4 regions of the Lysinibacillus sp. NPDC096418 genome follow, and region 1 is predicted to be linked to each of the others. Evidence: riboswitches for the same ligand, from Rfam matches in the RefSeq annotation. Region 1 holds a riboswitch; each other region holds the start of a gene.
What was found. A riboswitch is a leader RNA that binds a small molecule or an ion and turns the genes downstream of it on or off. The one in region 1 is predicted to bind S-adenosylmethionine.
Positions count from the first base shown of each region.

Region 2: it holds a riboswitch for S-adenosylmethionine, as region 1 does, so the genes downstream of both, ACIQZG_RS21425 (MetQ/NlpA family ABC transporter substrate-binding protein) here and ACIQZG_RS06225 (cyclase family protein) in region 1, are expected to answer to the same signal.
Region 3: it holds a riboswitch for S-adenosylmethionine, as region 1 does, so the genes downstream of both, ACIQZG_RS06905 (methionine ABC transporter ATP-binding protein) here and ACIQZG_RS06225 (cyclase family protein) in region 1, are expected to answer to the same signal.
Region 4: it holds a riboswitch for S-adenosylmethionine, as region 1 does, so the genes downstream of both, ACIQZG_RS13610 (O-acetylhomoserine aminocarboxypropyltransferase/cysteine synthase family protein) here and ACIQZG_RS06225 (cyclase family protein) in region 1, are expected to answer to the same signal.

Region 1 covers NZ_JBIWEY010000004.1:127,800-131,956, reverse strand. The annotation lists gene ACIQZG_RS06240 (methyl-accepting chemotaxis protein) at 1-82, shown strand, start outside; gene ACIQZG_RS06235 (hypothetical protein) at 312-665, opposite strand; gene ACIQZG_RS06230 (DUF2225 domain-containing protein) at 686-1,369, opposite strand; gene ACIQZG_RS06225 (cyclase family protein) at 1,872-2,609, opposite strand; SAM riboswitch class I at 2,701-2,802, opposite strand; gene ACIQZG_RS06220 (YuzC family spore coat inner layer protein) at 2,897-3,241, opposite strand; gene ACIQZG_RS06215 (helix-turn-helix transcriptional regulator) at 3,465-4,157, shown strand, end outside.
Region 2 covers NZ_JBIWEY010000042.1:5,185-9,341, forward strand. The annotation lists gene ACIQZG_RS21420 (methionine ABC transporter ATP-binding protein) at 1-911, opposite strand, end outside; gene ACIQZG_RS21425 (MetQ/NlpA family ABC transporter substrate-binding protein) at 979-1,800, opposite strand; SAM riboswitch class I at 1,897-2,004, opposite strand; gene ACIQZG_RS21430 (pyridoxal phosphate-dependent aminotransferase) at 2,097-3,266, opposite strand; gene ACIQZG_RS21435 (carbon-nitrogen family hydrolase) at 3,363-4,154, shown strand.
Region 3 covers NZ_JBIWEY010000005.1:91,247-95,403, reverse strand. The annotation lists gene ACIQZG_RS06925 (arsenate reductase family protein) at 1-105, shown strand, start outside; gene gcvH (glycine cleavage system protein GcvH) at 185-565, shown strand; gene ACIQZG_RS06915 (toprim domain-containing protein) at 662-1,003, shown strand; gene ACIQZG_RS06910 (thioredoxin family protein) at 1,018-1,329, shown strand; SAM riboswitch class I at 1,382-1,493, shown strand; gene ACIQZG_RS06905 (methionine ABC transporter ATP-binding protein) at 1,789-2,817, shown strand; gene ACIQZG_RS06900 (methionine ABC transporter permease) at 2,807-3,475, shown strand; gene ACIQZG_RS06895 (MetQ/NlpA family ABC transporter substrate-binding protein) at 3,543-4,157, shown strand, end outside.
Region 4 covers NZ_JBIWEY010000017.1:1,211-5,367, forward strand. The annotation lists gene ACIQZG_RS13600 (DASS family sodium-coupled anion symporter) at 1-391, opposite strand, end outside; gene ACIQZG_RS13605 (glycerol-3-phosphate acyltransferase) at 588-1,220, opposite strand; SAM riboswitch class I at 1,378-1,493, shown strand; gene ACIQZG_RS13610 (O-acetylhomoserine aminocarboxypropyltransferase/cysteine synthase family protein) at 1,614-2,912, shown strand; gene ACIQZG_RS13615 (hypothetical protein) at 3,284-3,670, shown strand; gene ACIQZG_RS13620 (homoserine dehydrogenase) at 4,066-4,157, shown strand, end outside.

The DNA of each region.
Region 1 (4,157 bases):
TAGCCGCATTGTCGAAAATGTCCATAAAGTTGAAGAGATATCAGAAGTTCTTAAAAATAAAGTCGATAAGTTTAAACTATGAGGCTCAGGTAGAACATTTCAGATTTTTGCGAGGAGTGAAACGTTCGATTTGGGGGATTGTCAATGGGCGTGCCTTTACGAGCTACATGACAATTCTCCTTTGTTGTATGCTTGCTGATAGGCGTAACAAGAATACACAGAGCCTTGATTGCTTTGTAAAGAAAAACACCTCCGAAGTGAAGTGGGTACAGAGAAATCTGTACGCATCGTTGGAGGTGTTTTCTCTTGTTTTATTTATAATGATAAGTGCTTGGTTGTCGATCTCTTCGTTGAATTTGTTTAAACCAGGCTTGATCTTTTTCTTCTTGTTTTAATGTATTAACGATGGAGGATGAACAACTAACACAGGTTCTAGCTTGCGTTATTTTGCCGCATCGTTCGCATGGGGCACCGATATTGGGGAAAATGGTATTTTTTAATTTCCCTGCTTTCACCCATTTATAAAGCAAGTCGGAAGAAACGCCTGTTAATTCAACGACTTCATCATTTGATAAGGTACGATTATTTTTTCTTAGTAAAAAATGAAGTAATTCCGAAAAAATATCCTCTTCTCTCGCATCTAATTTTTTGCCAAACAGCTGCATTATACTTCGCTCCTCGCTTTTTAATTGATCGTTTCAGTGATATTGATAGGGTTCTCGTCATATTTATAATTTTCCCAACGGTTACGGGCCAATTTTCTGTATTTATTCGAAACGCTTCGATCCGAGATTAAGCGGGAGAATCCTTTTTTTGCTTCTTTTATATCTCCAAGGCGTAGACTCAACTCTGCATTCAAAAATTGAATTCGTTCCTCGCCTTCTTGGTTGGTAGCAAAAGACTTACTGTAAAATTCCCTTGCAGATTGTAAATAGCGCATTTCAGCTTCATGTTCATTTTTTAAGCGATAGAGCCACGCAATTTTCAAAGCTAGGTTTGCCATTAGAAGAGGTTCTTCCATCGAAGACTTTGATACAAGGTATGCTAGTTTATAGCTGACAATCGCATCATCTATCGTGCGTTCTTGGCAAATATTCACCGGTTTTCGTAGCTCTTTAATGTACAATTCATTAATCAGTAGCATGAAGGGTCCGTAAGTTCTCGTCATGGACTTGTGATAGGCGTAGCCACAGTGGGGACAGACAGCTACTTCATATAACAATGGATTCAAGCCTTCATAGACTGGCATGAAATCGGTATGTTCTTCAACGATCTTATAGCGATTTGGACGCACTTTATATGTTGTAAAATGCTTCTTGCAAAATTTGCAATCCACATTACTTTCGTAATAGTAAATGTTAAATCCCATAAGAACCAACTCCTTTACATCGGGTAAATTATCGTTTCTTTTGTTCTAGTAATACTCTGTATGTAATAATTCAATATATTTAATTCAATGTCCTCTTATTCTATCAATTATATGTAATTTGGTATACTCCTTTAGGATGACTATTACAATTCCTGCTACTTTCTCTTTTTCTTTTAAATGCAGATATTACTGAATTTGTCTTGCGATAGCATATACGGATGAGTTCGAAAGTTAATTGAATTTTAGTTTTCTGACTAATTCCTCAAGGGTGCCGGATATCAAAGTACGGGAGGAAATAACTACTTGTGAAGACAATTATGCCAGCTAACGTTTCGGGAAATTGCAACATTGGAACTGAAGTGTTTTCTGGAGTTCGTAACGTATTTTTATAAGATAGGATTGTTAAAAAGAAGTTGGAGGAAATTAAAATAAAAGAAGGGCAGTCAAAATCATTTAGAATGGTTTTGACTGTCCTTCTCTAGCTTGTTCTAAACACAATTAATTATGGCAAAATAGCAAATGAGCGAACTGGGAATCCGGATGCTTTTTCGGGTTTCGGAACGATATTAAAAATAATTGCACCTTTTGGTGGTAGCTTATCCAAGTTTGTCATGAGCTCGATTTGATATGTATCTTGTTCGAGTACAAAATATTCCCCATCTAACTTGCCATTTTTACGAAAATCAGCTGCTGAATCCGTGTCAAATGTTTCATGACCTATAGCACTTACTTTGCGCTTTTCAAAAAGAAAATTCAGCGCTTCAAATCCCCAACCAGGAATATGATTATTTCCATCAGCATCCTTATTATTGAAAGCTTCTTTATCTGGCCAACGTTTACTCCAATCCGTGCGAAGTGCAACAAATGTCCCAGCTTCAATTTCACCGTATTTTTCTTCAAAGTCCAGAATATCTTGCACACTTAAGGCGAGGTCGTGATTAGTTGCAGCCTCCTTCGATTTATCAATCACGATAAGTGGTAGGACAAGCTCCTTTAGTTCTAATTCATCCAAGTAGCGTGTGTCTCGCACGAAGTGAATGGGTGGATCGATATGTGTTCCGTATTGTCCCGGAAAAGTGAATTGTTGTGCAAAAAAACCATCTTCATGTGAGAATAGCGTTTCGAATTTAGCGTCGTCAAACATAAAAAAATGAGGTGAATCTGGTCCGAATGTGTGCGTTAAGTCGACCCACTCCTTTGATTTTAATAATTGAAGTGCTTGTAAAAGATCGTTTGTCATAATGTGTTTCCTACTTTCCTAGTATTTTAGATAAAAAAAGAGAACCCTATTTGTAGAAGAGGGTCCTCATGCATAATAACTGAAGTTAATCCTCTCATCTTTAAGGCGATTATCGCCGATTGGAATTAGCACCATGCTAGAGCTGGTTGCTGAGACTTCATAGGGCCAATCCCTCCGTCTCTCTTGATAAGAATATAAGTATATGAATTTTCAGAAATAAATAGTACGACTACTTTATCATATTAAATAGTAGTTTACAAGTTCAATAGGGATACTCTGTTAGTTGATTACCAATCTAAGATTAATGTCAGTCCACAACAAGCATGTTCAGTGAATCGAATTTGAATGCCGTCTGGTGTGAATTTAGTGTCGAACTTAATGGTAATACCAGTTGAGGTAATTAATTTATCAACTTCTGCTTTATTTGAAAGTTGTGCAGCGCTCATGAGATCGTGGGCAAACTGTTCTGAATCTGCAATTTTACTTGTTAGCAACTGGGATTGCTGCATAATGGCCTGAATACTTTTTGCTGAAATCTTTAACTGTCGTGTGTTTACTGGTGGAAACGAGTTGTTATTTGTCGGCATTGCCAATTGACTAGGGAATTGAGCAAGAGAAGGATGATTTGCCATTACCCACATCGGATAATGATTTGAGTAGGTAAAGTAGGGATAAGGATTGTAATACAATAAAATTCCTCCAATTCAATAGCTGATATCTTATCTTATGAATTGTTATGTCATTAGGTGTAATTACAACATTTTTGTACGTGCGATACGAGTAATGAAAAAAAGCAATATAAATCAAGAAAACCTTATTTTCCTTTGGTATCTTATGTTTAAGGGGGGACGAGAAATGAGTTACAGTCTTATCAACCAAAAATCCATTGATTATATAGAGGCTAACTTACATGAAGATTTAACGTTAGATAGTATTGCTCAGTTTGTTGGTTTCTCAAAGTATCATTATCATCGTATTTTTCAAAAAGAGGTTGGTGTAACTGCATCTGAATATATTCGGTATCGAAGGATTGCTAATGCGGCCAATATGCTACTCTATACGGATGAAAAAATAATAGATATTGCCTTCTATTTTCAGTTTGAAACACAAGAATCATTTACGCGTGCATTTAAGAAATATTATCAGCTACCGCCAGGACAATATCGTAAAATAATGGGTAAATTAACGGTGCAAAGGGAGGAAACTATAATGAGAAATGGACAATTGTTAAAAGGATGGACACTAAGTGGAAGTCACCCATCTAATTATAAGATGGGAATTGATAGAGAAATCTTTCATAAAGGGAAGGCATCTGGATTCTTAAGGTCTTCTACTGTGGAGTCTCAAGGTGAATTTGCTACGATGATGCAACAATTTAAAGCTGAGAAATACTTGGGCAAAAGACTGAAGTTGTCAGGCTTTATCAAATCTAAAGCTGTTGAAGGATTTTGCGGGTTTTGGATGCGTGTAGATGATGCACTTGGAGATGTATTGCAATTTGATAATATGAATGATCGCCCAATTGTTGGTGATACGGAGTGGAATCAT
Region 2 (4,157 bases), on a different contig from region 1:
ACAACACCATTTTTAAGTTCGATAATGTTTGCTGTTAGAATATTAGGCTTTACATTAAATTGAAGAGCCGCTTCTGTAATAAGTGGATTTCCTGTACTTTCGCCGACAAAAGTAAGACGTGTAACGGCACCTGATAAATTTAACTGCTCAATTAATGATGATTTTAATGTACGCTGTGAAATGGTATTGAGAAACTTTTGGGTCGTTTTATGGTGAGGCTTTGTAAACAAATCAATGGCCGAACCTTGTTCAACGACTTTTCCGTTTTCAAGAACTGTAACATGGTCGCAGATTTTTTGGATGACGTTCATTTCATGCGTAATCAATAAGATGGTAATGCCTAATTCAGCGTTAATTTTTAGTAGTAAATCTAAAATAGAATCAGTCGTTTCAGGATCGAGAGCACTTGTAGCTTCATCACTTAATAAAATTTCAGGTTCTTGTGATAGGGCTCGTGCAATGGCCACACGTTGTTTTTGGCCGCCTGATAACTGACTAGGATAGCTTTGTTGACGTTCTTTGAGGCCAACAATAGCTAAGTATTTTTCAACGCGCGTTTCAACTTCCTTTTTGCTATAGCCAAGCAAGCGTAAGGGAATCGCCACATTTTCATAAACCGTTGCAGTTTTCAGTAAATTGAAACCCTGAAAAATCATGCCGATTTTTTGGCGCGTTTTACGTAGCTCGCTTTCAGATAAAGTTGTTAAATCAACATTATCTATTTTGACACTTCCAGAAGTAGGGCGCTCCAATAAATTCACGCAACGAATTAGTGTACTTTTTCCAGCACCACTATAGCCAATAACGCCATGGATTTCTCCTTTTTTAACGTGCAGATTAATATCGTCAACAGCTCGAACTGTGCCACTCTTCGCTTTGAATTGTTTCGTTATATTTTGTAATTGAATCATGTAGTCACGTCCTTTTTGAAAGATAAAAAGCTACCGCTTGAAACGGTAACTTTTTTGAAATACGTTATTACCAAGTTGGTAAGATAGAGCCTTCAAATTCTTCTTCGATAAATTTTTTCACTTTGTCTGATTGGTAAGATTCAATAAGTAATTTTGCTGCTGCATCATCTTTATTAGCAGCACGCACAACTAATTGGTTTGCATAAGGTGAATCAGCAGCTTCGATTAATAGTGCATCTTCAGTTGGCTTAATGCCTGCTTCAAGTGCATAGTTAGTATTAATTGCTGCTACATCTACTTCTGTTAATTGCTTAGGAATTTGAGCAGCTTCTAATTCGATGAATTTAAGGTTTTTAGGGTTTTCATCTAAATCGTGAATTGTTGCTTTTGCACGTTTCTCTTTATTGATTTTGATGAAGCCTGCCTCTTCCAAAATATAAAGTGCACGAGTGCCGTTTGTCGGGTCATTTGGAATTCCAACAGTAGCACCTTTAGGGATATCATCGAAACTGTCGTACTTATCAGAGTAAAAGCCCATTGGACTAATATACGTAACGCCAACAGATACAAGATCTGTTCCTTTATCCTCGTTAAATTGTTTCAAATAAGGACCGTGTTGGAAGCTGTTTACATCAATTGAGCCTTCACTAAGTGATGTATTTGGAAGTACATAATCCGAGAATACTTTTAATTCGAGATCTAAGCCTTTTTCAGCAGTTATTTCCCCAACAACTTCCATGATTTGTTCGTGTGGACCAGGTGTTACACCTACGATTAATTTTTCTTCACTTAATGTTTCACTGGTTTTTCCGTCATTGCTACCGCAAGCAGCGAGAACTCCTGTTAAAATAGCTGCTGATAAAAATAAACCAAATTTTCGTTTCTTCATGTGTTATTCCTCCAATAGATATATGTATAGTTGGTATTTAGAAATTTAAAAAACCTCTCAAGATGTTTCGTCAGGAGAGGCAATAGAACAATACCTCTCTTATCTTTCAAAACAAATACTGTTTTGCTGGATTTAGCACCTTTCTGATAATCAGATGGTTGCCGAGCTTCATAGGGCCAGTCCCTCAGCTACTCTTGATAAGAGATGTTTATTAAATTTAAAATCTATTGGAATAACAATATAGTAAAAAAGTTTAGAAAGCAATAACTTTTCAGAAAATGATAAAAATTCTGCGTTTACGCAGAGAATAAGCCTAATTTCTCGATCCTTATCATTGCTTCACGTAGTCGACCTTCACTTACGAGAAGACCAACGCGCACGTAGCCCTCACCATATTCACCAAAGCCGTTTCCCGCGGCGACTGCTATATCTGCTTTATCTAATAGAAAATTTGCAAATTCTTCACTTCTAAAACCCTTTGGGACAGGTAGCCATGCAAAGAACGAGCCCTTTGATGCAGTCACTTGCCAACCTATGCGATGAGCTTCTTCTACAAGTACATTACGACGGCGTTCATATATTGCTCTTAGTTCGTCAGTGCAGTCTTGAGACGCAGTGAGTGCGACTGCTGCTGCTTGCTGTACGGCAGGGAACTGGCTACAAAATAGATGATCTTGAATGATGTTAATGGCTTCGATAATTTTTGCATTCCCAACTGCAAAGCCGATACGCCAACCCGCCATATTGAAGGTTTTTGATAGGGTATACATTTCGATACCAACTTCTTTGGCACCTTCAGCTTGTAAGAAGCTAACAGGTTTGACGCCATCGAAGCCGATTGCACCGTATGCAAAATCATGCGATACGACGATATTATTTTCTTTAGCGAATTTTACAGTTTCCTCAAAGAATGCAAGATTTGCTGTGCCGCCAGTCGGGTTATTTGGATAATTCATATACATAAGCTTTGCACGCTCTTTTGCTTCATCTGATATTTTGCTGTAATCCGGCAAGAAGTCGTTTTCAGCTTGAAGCGGCATTATGTGGTAATTGACGTCACCTAATACAACGCCAGATAAATAATCCGGGTAGCCTGGATCGGGAAGTAGCATATAATCACTAGGATTTAAAATAGCCATTGGTAGTTCGACAAGCCCGATTTTTGTGCCGCCGAGCACGGCCACTTCAGTATTTGGATCAATATCGACATTGTATTCACGTTTGTAAAAGTCTGCTGCTGCTTGACGTAATTCTTGTACACCTCTAAATGGGGAGTACTTGTGGTTTTGTGGATTTTCAGCAGCTTCTTGTAATGCTTTAATAATATGAGGCGGTGTTGGTTGGTCAGGGTTTCCTTGTCCGAGATTAATGACATCGCGACCTTCTGCCAGTGCTGCATTAACTTTTTGTACAAGTGCAGCAAAGAATTGTGTTGGTAGTTGTTGTAGTTTTTTAGAGAATTCCATGTACATTCACCTTTTTCAGAATATAATAATTACTAATAGATATATGTTGCAAATACTATTACTTTTTTTTCTAAATGTCTAGAGGAGGATGAAATCGTGAAAATAGGGTGTATCCAATTAAATGTAGGTTTTGGTAAGGTCGAGGAAAATTTTGTCCGAGCTGAAGAGAAAATTCGTGAAGCTGCAAGCCAAGGAGCAGAAGTTATTGTTTTACCAGAAATGTGGAACACAGGTTATGCACTAGAAAAATTACCAGAGCTAGCAGACGTTGATGGTGAACGTACAAAAGCATTTTTACAAGGCTTATCGATGGAACTAGGTGTCCATATTGTTGGAGGGTCTGTTTCGACGAAGAAGGATGACAAATTTTACAATACGATGTACACGTTCGATAAAGATGGTGAGCAAGTAGGTGAATATAGCAAGGCTCATTTATTCCGATTAATGGACGAGCATTTATTTTTAGAAGCGGGAGATAGCATGAATCGCTTCCAACTGGGCGATATCGAAGCGGCAGGTGTGATTTGCTACGACATTCGTTTCCCGGAATGGCTACGCGCCCATGCACTTGACGGCGCAAAAGTATTGTTTGTACCAGCGCAATGGCCAACACCACGTATTGATCATTGGAAGACATTATTACAAGCACGTGCCATCGAAAACCAATGTTTCGTCATAGCAGTCAATCGTATTGCCAACAAAGTAGAGAACTTCAATGGCCAATCAATGGTCATTCAGCCTTGGGGTGAAGTACTTTGGATTGGTGCTGAAGATGAAGAAGTTGCTGTGATTGACGTGGATTTTTCGATTGTTGATGAAGTACGAGGGAGAATTCCTGTTTATGATGATAGACGCCCTGGACTTTATAGCGGGGTCGTAAAAAATTAGTAA
Region 3 (4,157 bases), on a different contig from region 1:
TTGCTTGCTTCAGATGGAATGCTCATTAAACGCCCAATTGTGACTAATGGTAAAAAAGTGACTCTAGGGTTTAAAGAATCCGAATTTGGGGACACTTGGAAATAACGGCTTATAACCTTGTTTTTACTGAAAAAATATGGCACACTAAAAGTGATTGTATTACATAATTTTGGAGGGATTTTTCATGAGCACACCTAAAGACTTACGCTACTCTGAAGAACACGAATGGGTAAAATTAGAAGACGGCAAAGTACGTATTGGTATTTCACACTTCGCACAATCTGAACTTGGAGACATCGTTTTTGTTGAACTTCCACAAGTTGGCGACGAAATTAAAACGGACGACCCATTCGGTAGTGTAGAATCAGTAAAAACTGTTTCTGAACTATACGCACCAGTTTCAGGTAAAGTGGTAGAAGTAAATGCTGATTTAGAAGATAGCCCAGAATTCGTAAATGAATCACCATACGATAAAGCATGGATGATTGTTGTTGAACTATCTGACGCTTCAGAACTTGATAACTTAATGACAGCAGAACAATATACTGCAATGATCGAAGAATAATTTACAGTATGAATAAAAAGCGTCGGCGTATTTGCTCCGGCGTTTTTTCTTATATAAGGATACATTAGGTGAGTAGTGCAAATGGAGGTGGCCGCTGTGTTTGAAGGTAAATGTTTGATTGTTGAGGGGCGATCTGATAAGCTTCGTATCGCACCAATATTAAATGAAGAAGTCACAATTCTTTGTACAAATGGTACAATTGGTGTTCATCAATTAGAGGAATTACTGGATCCATATGAGCAATACGAGCTGTTCACGTTTTTTGATGCGGATGCATCTGGAGAAAAATTACGTGCATTGATGGACAGACATTATCCAGAGGCGGAACATTTACGGACAATGCCGACATATAAAGAAGTGGAGACCACGCCTAGAAGGGTGCTAGCGGCGATTTTATTACGTGCGCATTTCTCTATTCATAAAGAATATATTTTGTAAGGTTGCGTGAAAAAATGGAAGAGTGGTCAAGAGAACAATGGGAAGCATCTGTACAGTCGGGTGCAAAAACTGCGTTTTATTTATACACACCGATGTGTGGAACGTGTGCAGTGGCTTCAAAAATGGTGGACGTTGTTGAGCAGCTTCTACCGGATTTACCTTTAGGTAAGGCGAATCTTAACTTTATGGAGCAACTAGCATATGATTATCATATTGAAAGTGTACCTTGTTTACTTGTTAGTGAAAATGGAAAAGTGACAGAAAAGGTTTATGCGTTTCAATCCGTACCATTTTTGTACGAATTGTTGAAGAAATCAATTGACTGAACTTTGATCGCGTGGTAAAGTAACAACTATATTAAAAAAATCTTATATCGAACTCTTATGAAGAGTGGCGGAGGGAAGTGCCCTGTGAAGCCCGGCAACCATCACGATTGTGAAAAGGTGCCAAATCACCCAAAGAAATTTCTATTTTCTTTGACAGATGAGAGAACGGTTCAACGTATATGGTACGTGGCCCCTTCTACTTGTTTGTGAGTGGAGGGGGCTTTTTATATGCATTCAGCAAATGTGTTCCTATCTCGACATCGTAGTGAAAAGTTACAGGAAACGACCACTTCGATAGTTGATGAATGAACAAACATAGAGCCTCCGGCGTAAGTCACAGATTTTGAATTATGCGAGGACAATTCAAAATCTGGATGCATTGTTTTTCTGCGCGAAAGCAGAGAGTCAGCGGCAATTTCGTCAAGGCGTAATTGATTATGAAGAAAAGGAGTTTTCGCTATGATACAGCTTCAAAATATAACGAAGAAGTACAAAACCGCAAATGGCGAATTAACAGCAGTCAAAGATGTAAACCTTTCTATTAACAAAGGTGAAATTTTTGGCATTATCGGCTACAGTGGTGCTGGTAAAAGTACGATGATTCGTTTATTAAACGGTTTAGAAAAGCCGACATCTGGTACGGTGACGGTAAATAACCAAGAATTTTCAGCAATTAAAGGGCAAAAGCTTCGTGATGCTAGACAAAAAGTAAGTATGATTTTCCAACATTTTAACTTACTTTGGTCAAGAACAGTGGCAGAAAATATTTCTTTCCCACTAGAGATTGCAGGAGTACCAAAAGCACAGCGCGATACACGTGTGAAAGAGCTTATTGCATTAGTTGGATTAGAGGGACGTGATAAGGCGTATCCTTCTCAGCTATCTGGTGGTCAAAAGCAACGTGTGGGTATTGCTAGAGCACTTGCAAACAACCCGGAAGTACTGCTTTGTGACGAAGCAACGTCTGCACTCGATCCAGAAACGACAGACGCTATATTAGATTTACTAGTCGACATTAATGAACGATTAGGCCTAACGATTGTGCTGATTACGCATGAAATGCATGTTATTCGCAAAATTTGTCATCGTGTGGCGGTAATGGAAGCTGGGAAAGTTGTTGAACGTGGTGAAGTGCTACAAGTATTCCAAGCACCTCAAGCTGATATTACGAAAAAATTTGTATCGCAAATTACAGATACGAAAGAAACACAAGAGACAATCGCTCAATTAAAAGCACATTATCCAACAGGACAACTTGTGAAGCTTACTTTTGTCGGTGAAAAAACTGAGGAGCCTGTTATTTCACAATTAGTGAAAAAATTTGATGTAGAAGTAAGTATTGTACACGGGAATATTTCACAAACAAAAAATGGTCCATACGGTACGCTTATTGTACAAGTTGACGGCTCGGCAGAAAATGTGTCAGAGGCATTAAAGTATTTAAATACAGTTGAAGTTCAAACGGAGGTGATTGAACATGTTAACTAGTCTTTTTCCGAACGTCGATTGGGAAAGTATGTGGGCAGCTGCATACGAAACACTTTATATGACAGCCATTTCAACGGTAATCACATTTATTCTTGGACTAGCCATTGGGATTGTATTATTCCTAACGAGTCCGCATCAGTTATGGGCGAATAGGGTTGTCAATTTCTTAACAGGTTCAATTGTCAACATCTTCCGTTCGATTCCGTTTATCGTGTTAATCATTTTATTAATTCCATTTACAAAATTTTTACTAGGTACAATCCGTGGAGCAAATGCAGCTTTACCAGCACTTATCATTGGCGCAGCACCGTTTTATGCACGTATGGTGTTAATTGCTTTACGTGAAATCGATAGGGGTGTTATTGAAGCAGCACGTTCAATGGGCGCAAAAACGTCCACTATTATTTGGAAAGTTTTAATTCCAGAATCCTTACCGGCTCTTATATCAGGAATTACCGTAACAGCAGTAGCTTTGGTTGGTTACACAGCGATGGCTGGTATTATCGGTGCTGGTGGCTTAGGGAACTTAGCCTTCTTAGATGGTTTCCAACGAGGTCGTGATGATGTAACGTTGATGGCAACAATTTTAATCTTAGTAGTCGTATTCATCATTCAATGGATTGGCGATATGATTACATCAAAAACAGATAAACGCTAATCAAGTAGGTTATTCCGGTATATTGCCGCTAACATATTTTAGATAATAGAAAAGGGAGTGTAATCAAATGAAAAAGTTTTTAGCAGGTTTATTAATATCAGTACTTGTACTAGCATTAGCAGCTTGTGGCACTGATAAAAAGGAAGACGCTGGTTCAGGTAATGCAGATACAGAAAAAGTAACATTAAAAGTAGGTGCTTCCAATACACCTCACTCAATCATCTTAAAAAAAGCACAACCAATTTTAGCTGAGCAAGGGATCGATCTTAAAATATCAACATACCAAGACTATGTACTTCCAAATCAGGATTTAGAATCTAAGGACCTAGATGCAAACTACTTCCAACATTTACCTTATTTAGAGGGTGAAATTGAGGCGAAAGGTTATGATTTCGTCAATGCTGGAGCAATTCACGTTGAGCCAATCGGTATTTACTCTAAAAAATACAAATCACTTGAAGAACTACCAAAAGGTGCGACAATTTTACTTTCAAACTCAGTAACTGACCATGGTCGTATGCTAACATTACTTGAAGCAAAAGGCCTAATCAAATTGGCTGATGGCGTAAATAAAAATGAGGCTGAATTAAAAGACGTTGTAGAAAATCCTAAAAACTTTGTATTTGATGCCAACACTGCACCTGAAATGTTAGTGTCAATGTACGAAAACAATGAAGGCGAT
Region 4 (4,157 bases), on a different contig from region 1:
CCAAACGTTTATGTAGATTTGTGACTTGCATAGCAGCTGCTAAAAAGAGAGCTGCTGCAACTAGTGCTACAGCAGAGTTACTAAAACCGCCGAGTGCCATTTTTAACGCTGCTTTTGTGCCAAGTTCAACTGAAGGATCTTCCATGGAAGGCGCAAGACCGAGTGATACGGCAGAAATTGCAATAATCATCGCAGAACTGACGGGATAGGATACAGCTTCAGTTACCCAAAGTATGATAGCGAAGGCTAAAATAGCTAAAGCTCGTTGACCAACTACAGGTAAGTCCCCATCGTTTGGTAAAAAAGTAATAATAATAAGTGCTGTGAATGCTAAGCCAATCCATAAGGGTTTTAAATTTCTTTTAGGTACTGCCTGATCGGGATTAGACATAATGATTCATCCTTTCTATTCACAATTATAGTTATAACTACCTATAACTTCGGTTAGTTAAATGTTTTATTAAGAAAGTAATTTGTGAATTTTTTATTAATTTTGAAAGGATATAAGATATGCTCTATTCATAGAAAACATGGGTCTTTACGAGAAAATTCAAGGTCACAGAAATGACAAAAGATCTATTTGAATATTATTTATTTTTCTTAAAGGCAGTCGTTACCTTTGGTTCGGTTCCTTGAACGAGCCGCTTAATATTTTCAATGTGCAGAACAATCGCGATGATGAATAGTCCAATTGCGATAAAGGTAGGACCAATACCAGGAATCCATAGATACGTCGCTGTACAAAAGACCAGATAAAACTCAAGTACACCTACGATTAAATAGTTTGTAGCGAAGGATAATATGACGAATAAAATAAGCGCGAAGAGTCCAATTTTCCAATCGACAGCTAGTAAAATACCGATAATTGAAGCAGTTCCCTTACCGCCGTTAAAACTCATATGGTATGGGAAATTGTGTCCTAAAATAACCCCAGCTGCAATCGTATAGGTTAGTAGCCAAATTTGTTCACCTGTAAATAATGATGAATCTGCGAAATATAGATGTATTCCAATTATTGCTGCAACCCCTTTACCAATATCAATAAGTGCTACTAAAATGCCGTACTTCCAACCAAGAGTAAGCGTAGCGTTCGAGGCACCAGCATTGCCATGCCCAGCTTTTTTTAAGTCTACGCCCGATAAAAGATGCGCTATTTTAGAGCCATGGATACAGCCGATTAGGTAACCAACAAGGATACATATTATTACAGCTTGAATCATAAAAAGCTCCTTTCAAAAATATTTAGTTATTAGTAGTATATGTATTTATAGTACGAGATTTAGAGGACAGAAGGTTCAGAAAATATAAAATTTTAGTGTTGACAGAAAAAAATACTAAGTTTATACTGTGTAACAACGATGGAAATTGAATCACATACTCTTATCAAGAGAGGCGGAGGGATAGGCCCGATGATGCTTCAGCAACCAGCAAGTGACGAACTTGCTAAGGTGCTAATTCCTACAGATTCTTTAATTGGATCTGGCAGATAAGGGGAGGAAAACTTGCAACCGCAACCCTCTTCTTAACTGAAGGGGGTTTTTGTTTTCTACACAAAAATCCTCCTCATCTCCGGTACCATCGTAAAAAAACAACCATTTAGGAGGAATTATTCAATGACAAATCTTAGACCAGAAACACTACTACTACACGGTGGCCAAGAGCCGGACCCAGTGACTGGCTCTCGTACAGTACCGGTTTACCGTTCAACAGCATTCGTATTTAAAGACACTGCTCATGCGCAACGTCTTTTCGCTTTAGAAGAAGCAGGCAATATATATACACGTATCACTAACCCAACTGTAGACGTTTTCGAGAAGCGCGTCGCTTTATTAGAAGGCGGTACAGCGGCAGTAGCACTTTCATCTGGTGCAGCAGCTATCGCGTTTTCAATCTTAAACCTTGCAGGCACTGGTGATGAAATCGTAGCAGCAAGCTCTTTATACGGAGGCACATATAATTTACTAGCCAACACATTACCAAACTACGGTATTAAAACAATATTCGTAGACGAAACAAATCCAGAAAACTTCCGTTCAGCTATTAATGAAAAAACAAAAGCGATATTCGCTGAAGGTTACGGAAATCCAAGCTTAAAAGTATTAGACGTTGAGGCAGTAGCGAATATTGCACATGAAAATGGGTTGCCATTAATTATCGATAGCACATTCGCTTCTCCTTATGGCTCAACTCCAATCGAATTTGGTGCAGATATTGTTGTCCACTCAGCAACGAAATGGATTGGCGGTCATGGAACAACATTAGGTGGCGTTGTCGTAGATGCGGGGAAATTTGACTGGACAAAAGGTCGCTTCCCAAGGTTTACAGAACCAGATGCATCATATCACGGCCTACGTTACGGAATTGATACAGCGGCGGCTGCATTTGCCACAAAATTGCGCGTACAATTACTTCGTGATTTCGGGCCAACATTAAGTGCTGATGCAGCATTCAACTTATTACAAGGTTTAGAAACGCTTCATTTGCGTATCCCTAAACACAATGAAAATGCACAAGCAGTCGCTGAATATTTACGCAACCACCCATCTGTGGAATACGTAAACTACAATGGCTTGAAAGATTTCCCAACCCATGATCTAGCGAAGAAATATTTGAAAAATGGCTTCGGTTCTGTGCTTACATTTGGCATTAAAGGTGGACGAGAAGCAGGTCGTCTATTAATTGACAGCGTAAAATTATTCTCCCACGTGGCGAACGTAGGGGATGCGAAGTCTTTAATTATTCACCCAGCATCTACAACTCACCAACAGCTTTCGGCAGAAGAACTAATTCAAACTGGTGTATCGGAGGAGCTCATTCGCTTATCAATCGGTTTAGAAGCAATTGAAGATATTATTGCAGATTTAGAACAAGCTATTGCACAAGTTGTTGCTGCTCAACAAGTAAAGGCTTAATTCGTACTTTGATTTTTAGATAAACTAGATTGATAGTTGTAACGTTTACGTATTTTCTCATTCGAAATGCCTCATTCGGCAATGCGTAAAACGTTGCTATATCAATAGTTCATTCCATTTGATGAGTAATCTAGATTTTTTTAAAATTAATACCAAGTAATTTTATAAGTATTATTGATTTATTTAAAACCTTGTTGTATACTAGGGATTAAGTTGAACGTTAGAAGGTTACCAACCAAAACGAATAACAATACAAATTACGTTTTCATAAGTGCTCCCCCACTTTTGAATATATAGAAAAAAAGGCGAGTAGTTGCATAGCCAGTAACTACTCGTGATCTTGTAGAACTGAAGAAGAAGGAGTGTTTGAAATGGGAAATGTTTATAGTGCACAAAACGTTGCATCGTATCTGATTTATGAATTAAATGAAAGTAATGAATTTGTAAATAACATGTCCATTCAGCACTTACTTTCGTTAGTTGAGACGAGATGGCAACAAGCTTTTGGACACACAGCCTTTAAAGAATTTGTGCATACAAAAGAAGAAGCATATACAGTGAAGGAAGTATTTGAAACATACGCGGTACATAGTGGAAGTCATATTTCATTACCAGCAACAGAATACTATTTAAAATACGGTACATTTCAATTAGTAGAACGCACATATGCAGTACCAAACTTTACACAAGTTGAAGAAAAAATTGTGCAAGCAGCTTTAGCTCAATATCACTATGTACGATTAACTAAAGCAAGCTAGTAAACTTTCATATAATGAATTTATTACTCGTTCTCTAAAATAGGAGAGCGAGTTTTTTGCTCCAAAAATAAATAGACAATTATATAGAAAGAAATAAAGATAATTGGGCACTCTATATGAATAAATGAATCGTCGATATTTATTCAAAATTATATAAGTGCTAAAGTACGTATAGTACAAGGAATGAAACCGATTTCTATTGCACATCTAGAGAAAACAAATGTCCTCTCTAGAGAGATTTTTCTTGTGTAATGTATTTTTTTACGTTACAATTTTCATTAAGTTAAATTTTGAATTGTTTGAATTTGTGCGATGCACAATTCAAAATCTGGACGCAATTCCACCGAGGCGGAATTGATCAAATTTCGAAGCGTATGTTGGAGGGAATGACGGTAATGGCAACAATAAAGGCAGCAATCTTAGGTTTTGGAACAGTAGGCCAAGGGATTTACCATATTTTAAATGAAAAACGAGAAGAACTTAAGAA